4 regions of the Rhizobium sp. NPDC090275 genome follow, and region 2 is predicted to be linked to each of the others. Evidence: riboswitches for the same ligand, from Rfam matches in the RefSeq annotation. Region 2 holds a riboswitch; each other region holds the start of a gene.
What was found. Region 2 has a riboswitch for thiamine pyrophosphate ahead of thiC (phosphomethylpyrimidine synthase ThiC). Riboswitches for the same ligand answer to the same signal wherever they lie in the genome.
Positions count from the first base shown of each region.

Region 1 (4,017 bases), on a different contig from region 2:
CGCCGATGATCAGCACAAGGCTGATCAAGGTGCACCGGACGATCGGCTGGTCGCCGACGCGCGGCGGTTTTCGGCGGGTGGGAATGCTGCTCATGATCAGTTCCTCACCGTGTATCGCAGCGCCCGCGCCTGCATCCAGTTGGTCAGCGCCAGCATGAGGAAGGCTGTGAGCAGCAGGACAGAGGCGATCGCGGCGGCCGCCTGGTAGTCGTACTCCTCAAGCCGGATGAAGACGAGAAGTGCGGTGATCTCCGTCGACATCGGCTGATTGCCGGCGATGAAGATGATGGCGCCGAACTCGCCAAGCGAGCGGGCGAAGGACAGCGACACGCCGGCAAGCAGCGCTGGCGTCAGCAACGGCAGCATGACCTTTCGGAAAATCGTCCAGTCCGAACCACCCAGCGACTGCGCGGCCTCTTCGTAAGCGGGATCGAGATCCTCGAGAACCGGCTGAACGGTGCGGACGATGAAAGGAAGGCTGGTGAAGCACATGGCGACCATGATGCCGATCGGCGTATAGGCGACCTTGATGCCAATACCTTCAAGCACCGAGCCGAACCAGCCATTCGCCGCAAACAGCGTCGTCAGCGCGATACCGGCCACCGCTGTCGGCAACGCGAATGGCAGATCGACCATCGCATCCACGAGCCGCCAGCCGGGAAAACGATAGCGCGTCAGCACCCAGGCGAGCGCGAAGCCGAAAAACAGGTTGAAGATCGTGGCGCCGAGCGCCGAGAGCACCGTGACCCGATAGCTGGCGAGCGCGCGCGCGGATGACACGATACGCCAGTAGTCCTCTGGCCCAAGGCTTGCGGCCTTGAACACCAGGGCAGCCAGAGGAAGGACGACGATAAGGCCGACATAGAGAAGGGTCACACCCAGCGACAGGCGTAATCCGGGCAGGACATTGCGTCTCAAGCGGTCATTCCCTGTTTCATAAGTCCTGCTCTACAAGCACGATGACGAAAGCAGCCCGGGGGGCAAACGCCAGCCGAGCCAAGCGATATAATATCCGGTTAGGGCTTACCGGCTGCCATAAAGCTTGTCGAGAATGCCGTCGGAGGCGAAATGCTCCTTCTGGATCTTTTCCCAGCCGCCGAACGTATCGTCGACATTGACGAGGCGGATCGCCGGAAAATGGTCCTTGAACTCGCCGATCACGTTCTCATCGCGAACGCGATGGCCGAACTGCGCGGCAATCCGCTGACCTTCCTCGGTGTAGAGGAAGTCGAGATAGGACTTGGCGAGCGCTTCTGAGCCATGCTTGGCGGCGACCTTGTCGACCACAGCGACGGGGAATTCGGCAAGCAGGCTGACCGACGGGATCACGCCTTGAACCTTGTCGGAACCGTACTGCTTCTCGATGCCGCGCGTCTCGGCTTCGAAGGTGATCAGCACATCGCCGGTCTCGCGCTCGACGAAGGTCGTCGTGGAGGCGCGGCCGCCGGTGTCGAAGACCGGCACGTTGTCGAAGATCTTGGTGATGTAGGCTTCGATCTTACCCTCGTCGCCCTTGTAGGCTTCCTTGGCCCAAGCATAGGCGGCGAGATAGGTGTAGCGCGCATTGCCCGATGTTTTCGGGTTGGGGAAGACCGCATGCACGTCGTCACGCGCGAGATCACCCCAGTCCTTGATGTTCTTCGGGTTGCCGGCGCGCACCAGGAAGGATGGGAAGGAGTAGAACGGCGACGCGTTGTTCGGGAAGGCCTTGGCCCAATCCTTGGAGACGAAGCCGTTCTTCGCGAGGAAATCGATATCCGTCGACTGGTTGAACGTCACGACGTCTGCCTCGAGACCTTCGATGATCGAGCGTGCCTGCTTGGAGGTGCCGGCGTGCGACTGGTCGATCGTGACGCCCGGATGCTGCTTGATGAAGGCTTCGTTCTCCGAGGCGAAAAGCTCGCGCGAAACGTCATAGGACGCATTGAGAAGCTTTGTCGGCTCTGCGGCATGGGCCTGAACGGAGAAGAGGGCGGCAAGTGCTGTGCCGAGAATCAGAAGGCGGTTCATCTATCGCTCCGGTGTTTCACTGTGCGGTGAAACTAATCGGACCGCCTCCAGATCGCGAGGAACCACCGCCCCCGGTTGCGGACAGGCTTAGAAATTCTGTCCCTTTTTCGCCATATTTCGCGGCGGTTTTGCTTCATGCGGCGCGGGAGCATACTTACCGAGCGTTCCTAAGCCTCTGCTAACAAAATGCTTTCTTCACATCGCAAAATTGAGAGGGCCGAATAGAAATTACTGCGAAGTCTCGGCTCCTCAGTCCACGACATGGCCCTTGCGCTCGTCCAGGCTTTGGCGTATCACCCCGACATCACAGGGGTGCTCCGTAATGCCGGGGCTGAGATACGGTCGCATGATCGTGGACCCTCAAGCTGATCTGGATAATGCCAGCGGAGCGAGGTAGAGCGATGTTTTCCGGCGCGCAGATTTCACTGTATCCCATGACCGACAATTTCGTCGGTGTCATCACCCAGGCGCTTTCCGCGCTCGATCCCCATCGTGACAGGTTGCGGATCGAGACGGACGATATTTCGACGCTGATCATCGGCACGCCCGACGTGGTCTTCGCCGCCATGCGCGACCTGTTCGCGGCGGCCGCCAGCAGCGGCAAGCATTGCGTGCTGCACGCGACCATCTCGCGCGGCTGCCCCGGCGAGCCTGACGACCCGATCTGCCAGACGCCCGAACTGACCGGCCCCATGGCGCCGCTCGACGAGCGCAAGGCCCGCGCGCACCAGGCGGTCAAGGACGCGCCTGTCATCGGCCAGGAAACGGCCGCGCAGTTCTCGCTTTATACGCTCGGGATCGACGGCCACATGGACGAGATCTACGGCTGCATCGACTTCCTGAAGAATTCGGGCGTCTTTGAGAAATCGAAGAATTTCTGCACGAAGCTGCGCGGCGACACCGGTGCGGTGTTCTCGACCGTGCACGAGGCGCTGGTGCGCTTCGGCCCGCCGGCAGGCCATGTGACGATCGACCTTACCGTCTCGGCAAACAGCCCGTCCAAGCGCTAAGCGCCGATCCACGCTCGCGTTCAAAACGGTTCTATCATGTCGACATCACGCCCGCCTTCCCGGCAGGTCGTTTCCGGCCTGCACCATCACATCCGCACCGGTCTAAGCCGGGCTCTGCCGGCAATCGCGGCCGTCTGCCTTCTGGTGGCGACTTGGGAGGCCTATGTCCGCCTGTCCGGCATCTCGCCCACGACCTTGCCCTCGCCGTCCCGCGTTCTCGCGCAGACCTTTCAGGCCCGGCAGGCGCTGTTCGACAACACGCTTCCGACATTGCGGGCGACGCTTGCCGGTTTCGGCTGCTCGCTTGCGGCCGCATTCACCCTGTCGGTCCTGATCGATTTCTGCCAGCCGCTCCGTCGGGCGCTGTTTCCGCTCTTCATCATCAGCCAGACGCTGCCGCTGGTCGCCATCGCGCCGCTGATCGTTCTGTGGTTCGGCTTCGGCCTGATGCCCAAGATCCTGCTGGTCGCACTCGTCACCTTCTTCCCGATGCTGGTGGCGCTTTGCCAGGGCTATCAATCGACCGAAGACGAACTGCAGCAACTCGTGGCTTCGATGGGAGCGCCACGCTGGAAGCAGTTTCTGCTCGCCCGCCTGCCATCCGCCCTGCCCTTCTTCTTCGCCGGGCTGCGTATATCCATCACCTATGCCGTCGTCGGCGCGATCTTCGCGGAATATGCGGGTGCTGCCAAAGGGCTCGGCATCTACATGCTGAACGCCAAGAACAATTTTCGGCCTGATCTGGTGCTGGCCGCCGTGTTCGTCAGCGCCGTGCTGACCCTCACTCTGTTCGGCCTCACCGTCATCGCCGAACATCTGGCCATGCCATGGGCGAGACGCGGAAAGGGGAGCGCCCGATGACCGCGCCACGCCTGGAACTCAACCACATCACCTGCCGCTATGGCGAAACCCCTGTTTTGTCAGACATCTCGCTGACAGTGAAGCCCGGCGAATTCGTCTCCATCCTCGGGCCGTCAGGCTCGGGCAAGTCCACGCT
Region 1 covers NZ_JBIVYL010000004.1:571,873-575,889, reverse strand. Annotated here, with positions in the region: gene cysW (sulfate ABC transporter permease subunit CysW) at 1-94, opposite strand, end outside; gene cysT (sulfate ABC transporter permease subunit CysT) at 97-918, opposite strand; gene cysP (thiosulfate ABC transporter substrate-binding protein CysP) at 1,024-2,010, opposite strand; TPP riboswitch at 2,309-2,419, shown strand; gene ACIQUB_RS13740 (YkoF family thiamine/hydroxymethylpyrimidine-binding protein) at 2,412-3,020, shown strand; gene ACIQUB_RS13735 (ABC transporter permease) at 3,057-3,881, shown strand; gene ACIQUB_RS13730 (ABC transporter ATP-binding protein) at 3,878-4,017, shown strand, end outside.
Region 1: it holds a riboswitch for thiamine pyrophosphate, as region 2 does, so the genes downstream of both, ACIQUB_RS13740 (YkoF family thiamine/hydroxymethylpyrimidine-binding protein) here and thiC (phosphomethylpyrimidine synthase ThiC) in region 2, are expected to answer to the same signal.

Region 2 (4,017 bases):
CTGGCAAACGACCGATAACCCACGTTGTTCCGGCGTTTGACACGGTTGACCAAATTTTGCCACGGTCGGCCAAATAAAGGCGATCTGGAAACAAGCTCGAGTCGGTCGGGACTGACGACCTGCACATTTTTCGGTTTGAGGTCTGATCTTTTTACCCAGTCGCGCGTTAGGCGACGCCCCCAACCAGAGAAATTATTCATGCGCCTCTATCAATGCGACGTCAGCGGACTGCCACTCTATTTCGACAATCACTTCAGCGTCGGTGCTGACAACGCTCCTGTCGGCTTTCTCGCCGAAACAATGACGATGCACACTTTGATGCCAGCAGGTGATGATCTTTGGAGCATCATATCGCGCCCTGGTGAAACGTGGCGTTTCTGCGGGAACGCGCAGATTGACGGAAGCAATTGGTTGGTGCGATCCGACGACCCCAATCCATTGGCCATTCCGGCCCGATACAACCGCCTGATCCCGAATACCGATACGCCGCAGGGCTTGGAGCGGTTTCGAAAGATCGGCGCCGCACAAAGACAGTTGTTCTACTCTATCCTGCGGTTTGGTTTGCCTTGTCCAGGAAGAGATGCTGACCCGCAGGCCGGATTGGTCTTCGATTTTCTGGAGGATGCAATCGATGAGCTCGGTAACCTCATTCCGGCTATGACCGGTCACGAAGATGGCCTTATCAGCTTGCGCGCGGCTGAATCAGACGACGTCGTGCGCGAGACCGTCCGGGTGTCGATGGGCGAGCCATACCGAACGTTGCTTGGCCATTTTCGGCATGAGATTGGACACTTCTATTTTCAGCAACTCGTCGCAGACAGCGACTTGATCGACGAAGCGCGATCGCTTTTCGGCGACGAACGTGAGGACTACGATGCGGCACTTCAGCGTAACTATTCGGAAGGACCACCGCCAAATTGGCAGGAGAACTTCATCTCGACATACGCAAGCTGCCACCCTTCCGAAGACTTTGCCGAATGCTGGGCGCATCTCTTCCACATCGTTGATACTTTGGAATCGTCGCGCGCCTTCGGTCTTTCAATCGAACCAATGAGGCACCATGAGCTTGATGCGGAGGTCAATTTCGACCCTTACCGGGCCAAGAGTGCACAGCAGCTCGTCAATGCCTGGGTGCCCATCAGTCTTGCGCTCAACACATTCCAGCGCTCGATGGGGCAGGGTGACATCTATCCGTTTGTCTTGCCGCCGCCCGTCGTTGACAAGCTCGACTTTATCAACAGGCTCATTGGTCATGCAAGGTCGAACTATCGCGAACCGCTGCGTGCTCGTCCGAAATTTTCGGAGAACAAGTGAAAGCAACGAAGTTCGGGTCATGGGAGGAAAGCTCCCGTGACCCGCAAATCAATCTCTCATGGAAGACCATTTAACAATTCCGCAGCTTAGGCGGGTTAAAGTCTAGCATGGTCGCTTCAGAAGCGACTGCGTTCTCTGAGGTGAAAATGTTTCGTGTTGAGGAAACTCCCGAAATCCGGAATGCGCTTGTCTCTGAACTTGCTCAGACCACGTCGCCCACCACGGTGATGGGACTCACCATTCTAATCTTTGGTCTATTCTCATATGCGACCGTTGCGGATCCGCATCTGCTGGTCGCGACCGTCCTTGGTACGGCTGCGTCCTTCGCAAAGGTGGTTATCATGCACCGCCAGGTCAGAAGCAATGGGGGCTTCGTCAAGACGCGAGTTGAAACGGACCGCTGGGAAATTTCGCATGCGTCTGTGACTGCCGTCGTTGCGGCATCCGTGGCGGCCCTCTCTGTCATGATGTTTCGCAGCATCGATCTTCATCTCCACATGCTTGCCGCGGCCCTCCTGCTTGGATATTCCGCAGGTGTGGCGAGCCGCGTCTCAGTACGGCCGAAGATCGCCGCATCGGCAATCACCATTGCAGCGGTTCCGACCATAATTTCGGCAGCGTTGGTTGGCGATACCCCCCACCTTATCCTCGCAGGGATGTTTTCCGTTTTCTTTGCGGCGGGAATGCAAAGTGTTTGGCATGTTTACACCACTGCTAGGCGCCAGATCGTTCTTGCCCTGGAGATGGCGTCTCATGCCCGACAAGACGGCCTTACGGCTTTACCGAATCGATTTTCGATGCAGGAGACCTTTCGGTCCTACCAAAAGAGCCTTGGCACACTGGTCGGTGTCCATTGCTTCGATCTTGATGGCTTTAAGGCCATCAATGACAGACTTGGCCACTCGGGAGGCGACGAGCTACTACGCACGGTAGCTGGGCGCCTGCGGTCGTTAGTCACTTTGCCCAACGTCGCCGCGCGCTTTGGTGGCGATGAGTTCGTTATCCTTCAGGTCGGAATAACGACACCCCGTGAGGTCGCGGAGTTCGCTGAGAAGACAGCGGCGGAGCTTGTACTGCCATATTCGATTTTTGGCGAGGAGGTCTCGATAGGCGTCAGTCTCGGTTACACGATCAGTTCTGCTGATGAAGCCAATCTCGACGACATGGTTCGACTGGCAGATCTCGCGTCCTATCGCGCGAAGCGCCGAGGTGGAGGTATCGACGTTGAATTGCCAGGCGGAGCCCCTTCCACTCGGAAGATCGTCGTTTGATCAAAGATCGAACCGTCATCAAGCACTGTCTACTTTGCGTTTTGACTTGACCAAGGTGCGTAACGTCGCATAGCCTTTCGACATTCACCAGGGGTGTCCCGGCAAGGGGCTGAGATTCTGCTGAACAACTCGGTTTTGCCGATTGTGGGCGCAGTGACCCGTTGAACCTGATCCAGTTCATACTGGCGTAGGGACGGTGCAAGCGCTCGAAAAGCAAGGGTTTCCCGCTCGGAATCCGTGCCGGCGTCTTTCCATCATTCCGGCTGATGACTGGGTCTCCAACCGCAACTTGGAGCCTCAAACCATGAATATTGCCGCAAAAAGCCTGACCCCCACAGTGACCACCGGCCCGCTGCCGGCCTCGCGGAAGATCAATATCCCCGGAGAGATCCACGCCAACATCCGGGTGCCGATGCGCGAAATCAGCGTCCATCCGACATCAGGCGAACCGCCGGTCGTCGTCTATGATTCCTCCGGTCCCTACACGATCGAAGGAGCCGATATCCGCATCGAACAGGGCCTGTCGCAGTTGCGCCGCGACTGGGTTCTCTCCCGCGGCGATGTCGAGGCCTATGAGGGCCGCAACGTGCGCCCCGAGGACAACGGCTTCGTCAGCGGTGATCGGCTGACGCCCGAATTTCCGGCCAAGCGCCCGCCGCTGCGCGCCAAGGACGGCAAGGCCGTCACCCAGCTCGCCTATGCGCGCGCCGGCATCATCACGCCGGAAATGGAGTTCATCGCCATCCGCGAAAATCTCGGTCGCAAGGCGAAGGCGGAAGCTTTGATCCGCGACGGCGAGAGCTTTGGCGCCCATATTCCAGATCACGTAACGCCTGAATTCGTCCGCCAGGAGGTGGCCGCCGGCCGCGCCATCATTCCGGCCAACATCAACCATCCGGAAAGCGAACCGATGATCATCGGCCGGAACTTCCTCGTGAAGATCAACGCCAACATCGGTAATTCCGCAGTCACCTCATCCATGGCCGAAGAAGTCGAGAAGATGGTCTGGGCCGCGCGCTGGGGTGCAGACACCGTCATGGACCTGTCGACGGGCCGCAACATTCACAACATCCGCGAATGGATCATCCGCAACTCGCCGCTGCCGATCGGCACTGTGCCGCTCTATCAGGCTTTGGAAAAAGTTGGCGGCATCGCCGAGGACCTGACCTGGGAAGTGTACCGGGATACCCTGATCGAGCAGGCCGAACAGGGTGTCGATTATTTCACCATCCATGCCGGCGTGAGGCTGCATTACATTCCGCTGACCGTCAACCGCGTTACCGGCATCGTCTCACGCGGCGGATCGATCATGGCCAAGTGGTGTCTTCATCACCATCGCGAGAGCTTCCTCTACGAGCACTTCGAGGAAATCTGCGATGTCTGCCGGGCCTATGACGTCTCCTTCTCGCTCGGCGACGGGTTGCGCCCCGGC
Region 2 covers NZ_JBIVYL010000009.1:90,532-94,548, reverse strand. Annotated here, with positions in the region: gene treZ (malto-oligosyltrehalose trehalohydrolase) at 1-200, opposite strand, end outside; gene ACIQUB_RS22115 (putative zinc-binding metallopeptidase) at 199-1,314, shown strand; gene ACIQUB_RS22110 (diguanylate cyclase domain-containing protein) at 1,422-2,585, shown strand; TPP riboswitch at 2,665-2,797, shown strand; gene thiC (phosphomethylpyrimidine synthase ThiC) at 2,890-4,017, shown strand, end outside.

Region 3 (4,017 bases), on a different contig from region 2:
CCATCGTGCCCGAAATCGTCAACAGCAGGCAGATCACGCCGAGGATCAGCGCCAGCCCATCCGCATCATTGGTGCGATAGCTGCCGAGGCTGGAATAGACCAGCCACGGCAGCGTCACGAAGCTATCCGAACCAAACAAGGCCACGGCGCCGAGATCGCCCAGCGACAGGGCCATGGCAAAGGACAACGCCGTCAGCACCGGCTTTCGCAGATCCGGCCACGAAATCAGCCGCAGCTTGGCGAGGCCGGAGATGCCGAGGCTGGCGCTCAGCCGCTGTGTGCGGCGCTGGTGGATTGCGTAGGCCGGCTCCAGCACCCTGACGACGAAAGGCATCGCCATCAGCGCATTGATGGCGACCACAAGCACCGGCGCCACGACATTGACGTCGCCGACATCACGCGCCGCCAGGAACCAACCCGTGGCGAGAACGATGGGCGGGAAGAGAAGCACGAGCGACGAGGCGGCACCCATTGCGCCAAAGAAGGACCGCGCGCCGTGCCGCGCTTTGCGCTCAAGCGAGAGCGTATGGCGGGCGCGCACGAGCGGCATCGACAGGGCGAACGACAGCAAGGCCGACGAAAGCGCCATCGCGCCGCTGGTGGCAAAGGCCCGCCAGAAGATCGCTTCGCCGACCAGCTTCACCAGATCGGCGCGCAGACCGGCAATCACGATGAAGAGCAGCGGCAGGCCGAGAAACAGTACCGCCAGCGTGAGAAGCGCGCGATCGGCGATCCACGCACCGAACAGCGTGCCATCGGGCCGTCGGATCGTGCGACCCGACGTAAGCCCCGCATCGCCTGACGTCGGCAGCAGCGAGAGAATACCGAGAACCACGGCCGTCAACGCGATCTGCAGCAGGGACAAGCCCACCGCGCGGCCGGGATCGAAATCGAAGCGCAGCGACTGGTAGATCGCCACCTCGATCGTGGTCGCCGCCGGTCCGCCGCCGAGCATCAGCACCAGCGTGAAGCTGGTGGCGCAGAGCATGAAGATCAGCCCCGCCACACCTGGTATGACCGAACGCAGCACCGGCCACTCGATGAAGCGGAAGACGGACACCGGCCGCATGCCGAGACCGCTCGCCACCAGCCAGTATTCGCCCGGCACTCGCTCCAACGCCGCCAGCATAAGCCGGCAGGCAAGCGGCAGATTGAAGAACACATGCGCGAGCAGAATGCCCGACAGCCCATAAATGCTGACGGGCTGGTCGATCCTCGCCCATGACAGCATCGTGTTGACGACACCCTGCCGGCCCCAGATGCCGATCAGACCGAGCGCACCGATCAGCACCGGCAGCCCCATCGGCACCGCCATGAGCCGGATGATCCAGATGCGGCCGATAAATCGTGGCTGCCGCGCCAGCGCCCGTGCGACCGGAATGGCCAGCACGACCGACAGCAACGTAGAAAGCGCCGCCTGCAGAAGCGTGAAGCGCAGAACGCGCAGGATGTATGGATCGGAAACGATCGATCCGACAGGCATGCCGTCGGTGGAGATCAGCAGGGATAGCGTCGCGACCGTCACGAAGACGATGATGGCGGCGAGGCTGAGCGCCCCGCCGGCCAGCGCATATCGTCTTTCGGACGGCGCAAGAAGCATCAGTTCATGCTCATCAATTCATGCTCATCAATTCATGCTCATGGCGGCCAGCCACTCGTCGATCCAGGCCTTGCGGTTCTTGGCGACCTCATCCGAGCTCATCAGGAAGGTCTTCGACGGGTTGACGAGCTTGCCGAAAGCATCCGGCAGCGGCTCCGAGGTCTTGGACACCGGCATCATCCAGTTGTTGGTCGGGATCGCGTCCTGGAAGCCAGGGGTGACCATGAACTTCAGGAAGTCCTGCGCCAGCGCCTTGTCCGGCGCGTTCTTCAACAGGCCGGCAACCTCGATCTGGATGTAGTGCCCCTCGGAGAATGCCGCCGCCTGGTAGCGATCCGTGTTTTCCGAAACCATGTGATAGGCGGGCGACGTCGTATAGGAGAGCACCATCGGCGCCTCGCCCTTGGTAAACAGGCCGTAAGCCTCCGACCAGCCGGGCGTCACCGTCAGCACGCGCTTCTTGAGCTTGGCCCAGGCTTCCGGCGCCTTGTCGCCATAGACCGACTTCACCCACAAGAGCAGGCCGAGGCCCGGCGTCGAGGTGCGGGGATCCTCGATGACGATCTTCTGCGCGGGATCGCCATCGACCAGCTCCTTCAGGCTCGCCGGCGGCGTCTTGATCGTCTGCGTGTCGTAGATCACGGCGAAATGGCCGTAGTCATAAGGCACGAAGACATCATCCTTGAAGCCGCCGGGGACCTGCAGCGCGCCGGTGTCGATGCCGCTGGCATCGAATAGGCCAGTGGCCTTGGCTTCGGTGATCAGGCTTGTGTCGAGGCCGAGGACGACATCGGCCTTGGTGCCGGCACCTTCGAGCTTCAGACGCGACAGCAGCGCCACGCCATCGGCGACGCTGACGAAATTGACCGTGCAGCCGCATGTCTTCTCGAACGCCGCTTTCACCTTCGGGCCGGGACCCCATTCGGAGGTGAAGCTCTCATAGGTATAGATGGTGAGCGCCTTGTCGGCCGCGAGCGTAGCCGTTGCCGAAAAGCTCGCCAACAGCATGGCAGCGCCGAGCGCATAGGTCTTGAAATGGGTCATGACACCTCTCCTCTAGGTTCATTGAAGGGGAAAAGGGCGGTGCCTGGTGTCACGCGTCTAATCCCTCCGCCGGTGTTAGCCGGATCAGGTTCCGCGGGTTGGCTTTTGCAAGCCTCTCAGCCAAGTATCTGGGAAGATACAAGGCACCCCGTTAGAGCGTCGCAAGGTGTATATCCGTAGCCGGCGTCTGGCAAGAGCGGACGTCGGCCAGGGTTCGTCAGCCGGGTTCGTGGGCTATTCGGCGGCCTCGGCGGCGGCTTTCGCGGGCGTCCCACCTGTGCGCGGCAATTGCACCGGCTTCAGCATCAGCGCCGCCACAAGCCCGATGAAGGCAATGAGGCACGAGGTCATGAACAGGGGCACGAAGGCGCTGGCATAGGCATCCGCCACCGCCTGGCGCGCCGCCTCCGGCAATGCCGCCATCATCTTAGGCGTCAGCTGCTCGATATTCTCGACGCCGGGGATCGATAGACCCGTGCGGCCGAGCTGCGAGCCGATGATGGCGCCGTAGATGGAGATCGCGATCGAGGCGCCGCCCATGCGCGACAGCGTTACCGATCCGGTCGCCGCCCCGACATCGCGGGCGGGCGCCGCATTCTGCACGCCGATGATCGGCACCTGTTGCGCAAGACCGATACCGATGCCGTGCATCGCCATGATCGCGCCGATGATCAGCACCGGCGTTCCGGCATGCACCTGCGACAGCAGGACGAAGGCGACGGCGCTGACGGAGAGGCTGGCGATCGCAAACGGCTTGTAGCGCCCTGTCGCCGAGATCATCCGCCCGGCCGATAGCGAGCCGCATACGATGCCGCCGGTGAGCAGAATGAAGAGCGCGCCGGCCGCCGATGGCGAAAGACCCGTCGTCGTCTGCAGGAACAGCGCGAAGTAGTTGACCATGCCGATACCGATCGCACCGCTCATCACCGACATGACCAGCAGCAGGCCGAATGTCGGGTTGCGGAACAGCGACAGCGGAACGATCGGCTCGGCGGCGCGCCGCTCCACCAGCACCCAGGCGATGGCGCAGACGATGCCGAGCGCGATGATGCCAAGATTGCCCGGCGCCACCAGCGAGCCGAAGAGCTGGCTGCCATCGGCGGCGAGCACGATGCAGCTGGTGGTCATCGCCAGCAGCAACGCGCCGGCGTAATCGATCTTCGGGCGGCGGTTCGGCTTGCGGTAGGGCAGCATGAAGGCCAGCCCGGCAATCACGATCGCGCCGATCGGCACGTTGACGAGGAAGATCGAGCGCCAGCCGAACATATCGCTCATCGCGCCACCGAGGACAGGGCCGATTGCCCCCGAAGCCATGAGGACGAGGCTGGAATAGCTCTGGTATTTCGCTCGCTCGCGCGGCTCGAACAGGTCCG
Region 3 covers NZ_JBIVYL010000010.1:53,385-57,401, forward strand. Annotated here, with positions in the region: gene thiP (thiamine/thiamine pyrophosphate ABC transporter permease ThiP) at 1-1,600, opposite strand, end outside; gene thiB (thiamine ABC transporter substrate binding subunit) at 1,628-2,608, opposite strand; TPP riboswitch at 2,689-2,805, opposite strand; gene ACIQUB_RS23370 (MDR family MFS transporter) at 2,879-4,017, opposite strand, start outside.
Region 3: it holds a riboswitch for thiamine pyrophosphate, as region 2 does, so the genes downstream of both, thiB (thiamine ABC transporter substrate binding subunit) here and thiC (phosphomethylpyrimidine synthase ThiC) in region 2, are expected to answer to the same signal.

Region 4 (4,017 bases), on a different contig from region 2:
CAACGATCAGGTTCTGGCCGGTAACCGCCCGCGCCCAGGGACTGGCGAAGAACAGCACGGCGTCGGCGGCTTCCTCGGGCGTCGTCACGCGGCGCAGCGGCGTGCTGCCGGCTATGAGATCAAACACCGCTTCGGGCGTCCCGGCGCTGGCATCGGTGGTCCGCAGCAATCCGCCGGAGACCATGTTGACGGTGATGCCATCAGGCCCGAGTTCGGCCGCAGCCGTGCGGGTCAGCGACAACAGCGCACCCTTCGCCGCCGTATAGTCATGATAGGGAACGACCGGGTTCTGGAAGAGATTGGTCCCGATCGTTACGAAGCGCCCGAAACCGGCAGCCGCCATGCCGGGGCGCGTCGCCTGGATGAGGTTCAACGCGCCCTTCATCGCCGTATCGAGCTGCGCGGTCATCTCCTCCCAGCTGAGTTCGCCGAGCTTCGGGCGCGCATCGCCGTTGAAGCTGAAATCGGCGAGCGCATTGTGCACCACCGTGGTCGGCAGTCCGAGCCTGCGCGTAACATCCGCCACCAGTTCGCTCACCGCCGCGCCGTCGCGGATATCGGCCTGAAAGGCATGCGTCCGCTCGCCGAGGCTCTTCGCCAGCGCCTCGGCCTGTTTCCGGCTATTGCGATAGTTGACTGCTACCTTCGCGCCTTCGCGGGCGAAAGCGCTTGTGATCGCCGCCCCGAGCCCGCGCGCAGCGCCGGTTACGATCACCGTCTGCTCACTGATCGGCAATGTCATTTCGTGTCTCCTTCCTCTGTCGTCCAAAGTTCGTGAAAGTGCTGGACCGGACCATTTCCCGAGCCGACGTCGAGCGTGTCGGCAGCAGCCACCGCGCCGGCGAGATAGATCTTTGCGACGGCCACCGCATCTGGCAGCGGCGCGCCCTTGGAGAGCTCGGCCGCCAGCCCGCTCGACAGCGTGCAGCCCGTGCCGTGGGTGTTTGCCGTGGGGATTCTGGCGGCCTCGAACCAGGCGAGGCCGTCTTCCGTTGCCAGCACATCGGGGCTCTGGTCGCCCTCGAGATGGCCGCCTTTGACAAGCACGGCAGCGGGCCCCAAAGCGCGCAGCGCTTCGGCCTGCTCGCCCATCTCCCGGCGACTCTCGGCCACATCGGTGCGCAGCAACGCGGCGGCCTCAGGCAGATTGGGCGTCAGCAGCGTTGCAAGCGGCAGCAGCCGTCGCAGCAAAACATCGACCGCGTCGGGATCGAGAAGCTTTGCCCCCCCCTTGGCCACCATGACGGGATCGAGCACGATCGGGATGTCGGGATGATGCTTGAGAACGTCGGCTACCGCATCGGCGATTTCGGCATTGGCGATCATGCCGATCTTCACGGCATCGACGCGGATGTCCGCAAACACGGCCTTGATCTGATCCGCCACGAAGCCTGGCGGAACGAGATGAACGCCAGATACGCCCTGCGTGTTCTGCGCGGTCAAGGCCGTGAGCGCTGCCATGCCATAGACACCGCGCGCGGCAAACGCCTTGAGGTCCGCCTGGATGCCCGCGCCGCCCGATGGATCGGATCCGGCGATGGAGAGAACGTTGCGGATCATCGCGATCTCCCTTGAATTGCCTCTGAAAGCTCGCGGGCGGCGGCGCGCGGGTCTGATGTGCCGCAAATCGCAGAGACGACGGCGATCCCGTCGGCGCCGGCGACAAAGACACCGCTGACATGCGCCAGCTTCAACCCGCCGATGGCAACAGATGGAACCGGGCAAGCGGCGACGAGACGTGCAAGGCCGTCGAAGCCGATCGGCTGCTTGTGGTCCGGCTTGGTCGGCGTCGCGAAGACCGGCCCGATACCGGCGTAGTCGACCAATGCGGGATCGACAGCTCTTGCAAGCGCCTCGGTCTCCACCGACAGGCCGAGGATCATGTCAGGTCCGATCCGCTCGCGCGCGGCGCGCACGACCATATCGTCCTGGCCAACATGCAGCCCATCCGCGCCGATCGCGATAGCTGCCTCGACATCATCGTTGACGACAAGCAAAGCGCCCGTCCCGGCAAGCGCTTCCTTCAAAGCACGGCCGGTCTCGATCATGCGCGCCGTGGAGGCATGCTTGTCGCGGAGCTGCACGACGGTGGCGCCACCGGCGACGGCGCGCCTTGCGGTTTCGACCATGCCGATGCCGGCGCAGAGCTCGGGATCGAGAACGAGGTAGAGCGAGAGATCGATCCTGCTCATAGCATCCGCACCCGCGATTTGGTGTCGATAGCAGCGCCGTCTATCGCCGCGAGGGCGTCTAGGAACCGCCAGGAAAATGACCCCGGTCCATCAGCGGCCCGCGCCGCCTCTTCGCCGGCGACGGCGAACATGGCGAGTGCCGATATCGTCGCTTCGAATGGCGCATCGGGCCTGATGGCGGCGAAGGCGCCGACGAGGCATGTCAGCGAGCAGCCGAGCGCCGTCACCTGCGGCATCAGCGATGAGCCGCCCTCGATGCGGCAGGCACGCGCGCCGTCGGTGACGAAATCGACCTCGCCGGTCACCGCGACAACGGCCTGGTGCGTGTTAGCGATATGGCTGGCTGCAGCTTCCGCCTGCTCCACGGGGTCACGGCTGTCGACCCCCTGCCCCCGGCTTTCGCCGCCGGCGAGCGCGATGATCTCCGACGCGTTGCCGCGAATGATGGTCGGGCGAAGCGCCAGCAGGTCCGCGACGGCTCGCCTGCGAAAGGCCGTCGCATAATGGGCGACGGGGTCGAGAACCCATGGCCTGGCGCTTTCGCCCGCCGATCTGGCGGCGACGCGCATGCCGTTCATCCAGCTCGACGACAGCGTGCCGATGTTAACAGTCAGCGCGCCGGAGATGGCCGCGAACTCGCCGGCCTCTTCCTCGGCATGCACCATGGCTGGCGACGCGCCGGCGGCGAGCAGCACGTTGGCGGCGATGTTCATCGCAACGAAATTGGTGATGCACTGAACGAGCGGCTTTTGCGCGCGCATGGCATCGAGCATCGAACCGGGAGATCTGTCGTCTTTCATCATGCCCCTTTCGGGCGGGGCAAGACGCGGGAACCCTGATAGCTATGCCGAAGGGTCCGAGCGACTCCCTCCGCCAGCATTATCTGGTTCAGGTTCAAAGGGTACTTCTCAGTCTGCCGTCGGCAAACGCCCCTGTCTCTCAATGGCTCTGTTCTGTCAGAGAAGCCGACCGCTGTCACGCGCAAAATGACAGCAGCCCGGAGCCAGCAATCCGCTGCCGATCAGGCGCCGTTCTCCTTGATCGCTTCCATCGCAACGAAGGTCGACGTGTTGGCGACGAAGGGAAGACTGGAGATCTTCTCGCCCAGAACGAGGCGATAATTGGCGATATCGGACGTGCGTATCTTCAGGAGATAATCGAATGCGCCCGCGATCATGTGGCACTCCTCGACCTCCTGCAGCTTGCGAACCGCGACGTTGAAAGCATTCAGCGCATTCTCTCTGGTGTCGGAGAGTTTCACCTCGGTAAACGCCACATGGTTGCGGCCGAGCTTGTTGACGTCGATGATGGCGCGGAAGCCGAGAATGTAGCCATCCTCGATCAGTCGCTTGAGCCTGACCTGGCAGGGCGTGTTGGACAGGCCCACGCGCTTGGCGAGGTCGGTCACCGACATCCGGCCATCGGCGACGAGCGCCTCAAGTATGCGTTGATCAAATTGGTCGATTTCCCTTATATTTCCCGCACCAGCCACAATAATTCCCTTCAATATGAATATTGAATAGCGAACTAAAGACCAGAACGCTCAAAATCAAGTGAAATTGACTTTTTGAAATCTGCTAGCTTTCCGACATCAGCGGATCAGGAGCCCAGCATGGCAATCACCACCGACGCGGCAACAGTCGAAGTCACAGTAGAGCAGGCCAACGGCTCTGCAAATCCCTTTGACGGATTTGCCCCTCCGATCCGAGAACAGAGCGATCTGCGCCGCGCCATCACGGCTGCCTACCGCACGCCGGAGACGATCTGCGTGCCACGCCTGGTTGAAGCAGCCGCCCTTCCCGATCACGTCAGGAAAGCCGCCGCC
Region 4 covers NZ_JBIVYL010000004.1:102,597-106,613, forward strand. Annotated here, with positions in the region: gene ACIQUB_RS11855 (3-oxoacyl-ACP reductase) at 1-742, opposite strand, end outside; gene thiD (bifunctional hydroxymethylpyrimidine kinase/phosphomethylpyrimidine kinase) at 739-1,560, opposite strand; gene thiE (thiamine phosphate synthase) at 1,557-2,192, opposite strand; gene thiM (hydroxyethylthiazole kinase) at 2,189-2,992, opposite strand; TPP riboswitch at 3,041-3,136, opposite strand; gene ACIQUB_RS11875 (Lrp/AsnC ligand binding domain-containing protein) at 3,214-3,684, opposite strand; gene putA (trifunctional transcriptional regulator/proline dehydrogenase/L-glutamate gamma-semialdehyde dehydrogenase) at 3,805-4,017, shown strand, end outside.
Region 4: it holds a riboswitch for thiamine pyrophosphate, as region 2 does, so the genes downstream of both, thiM (hydroxyethylthiazole kinase) here and thiC (phosphomethylpyrimidine synthase ThiC) in region 2, are expected to answer to the same signal.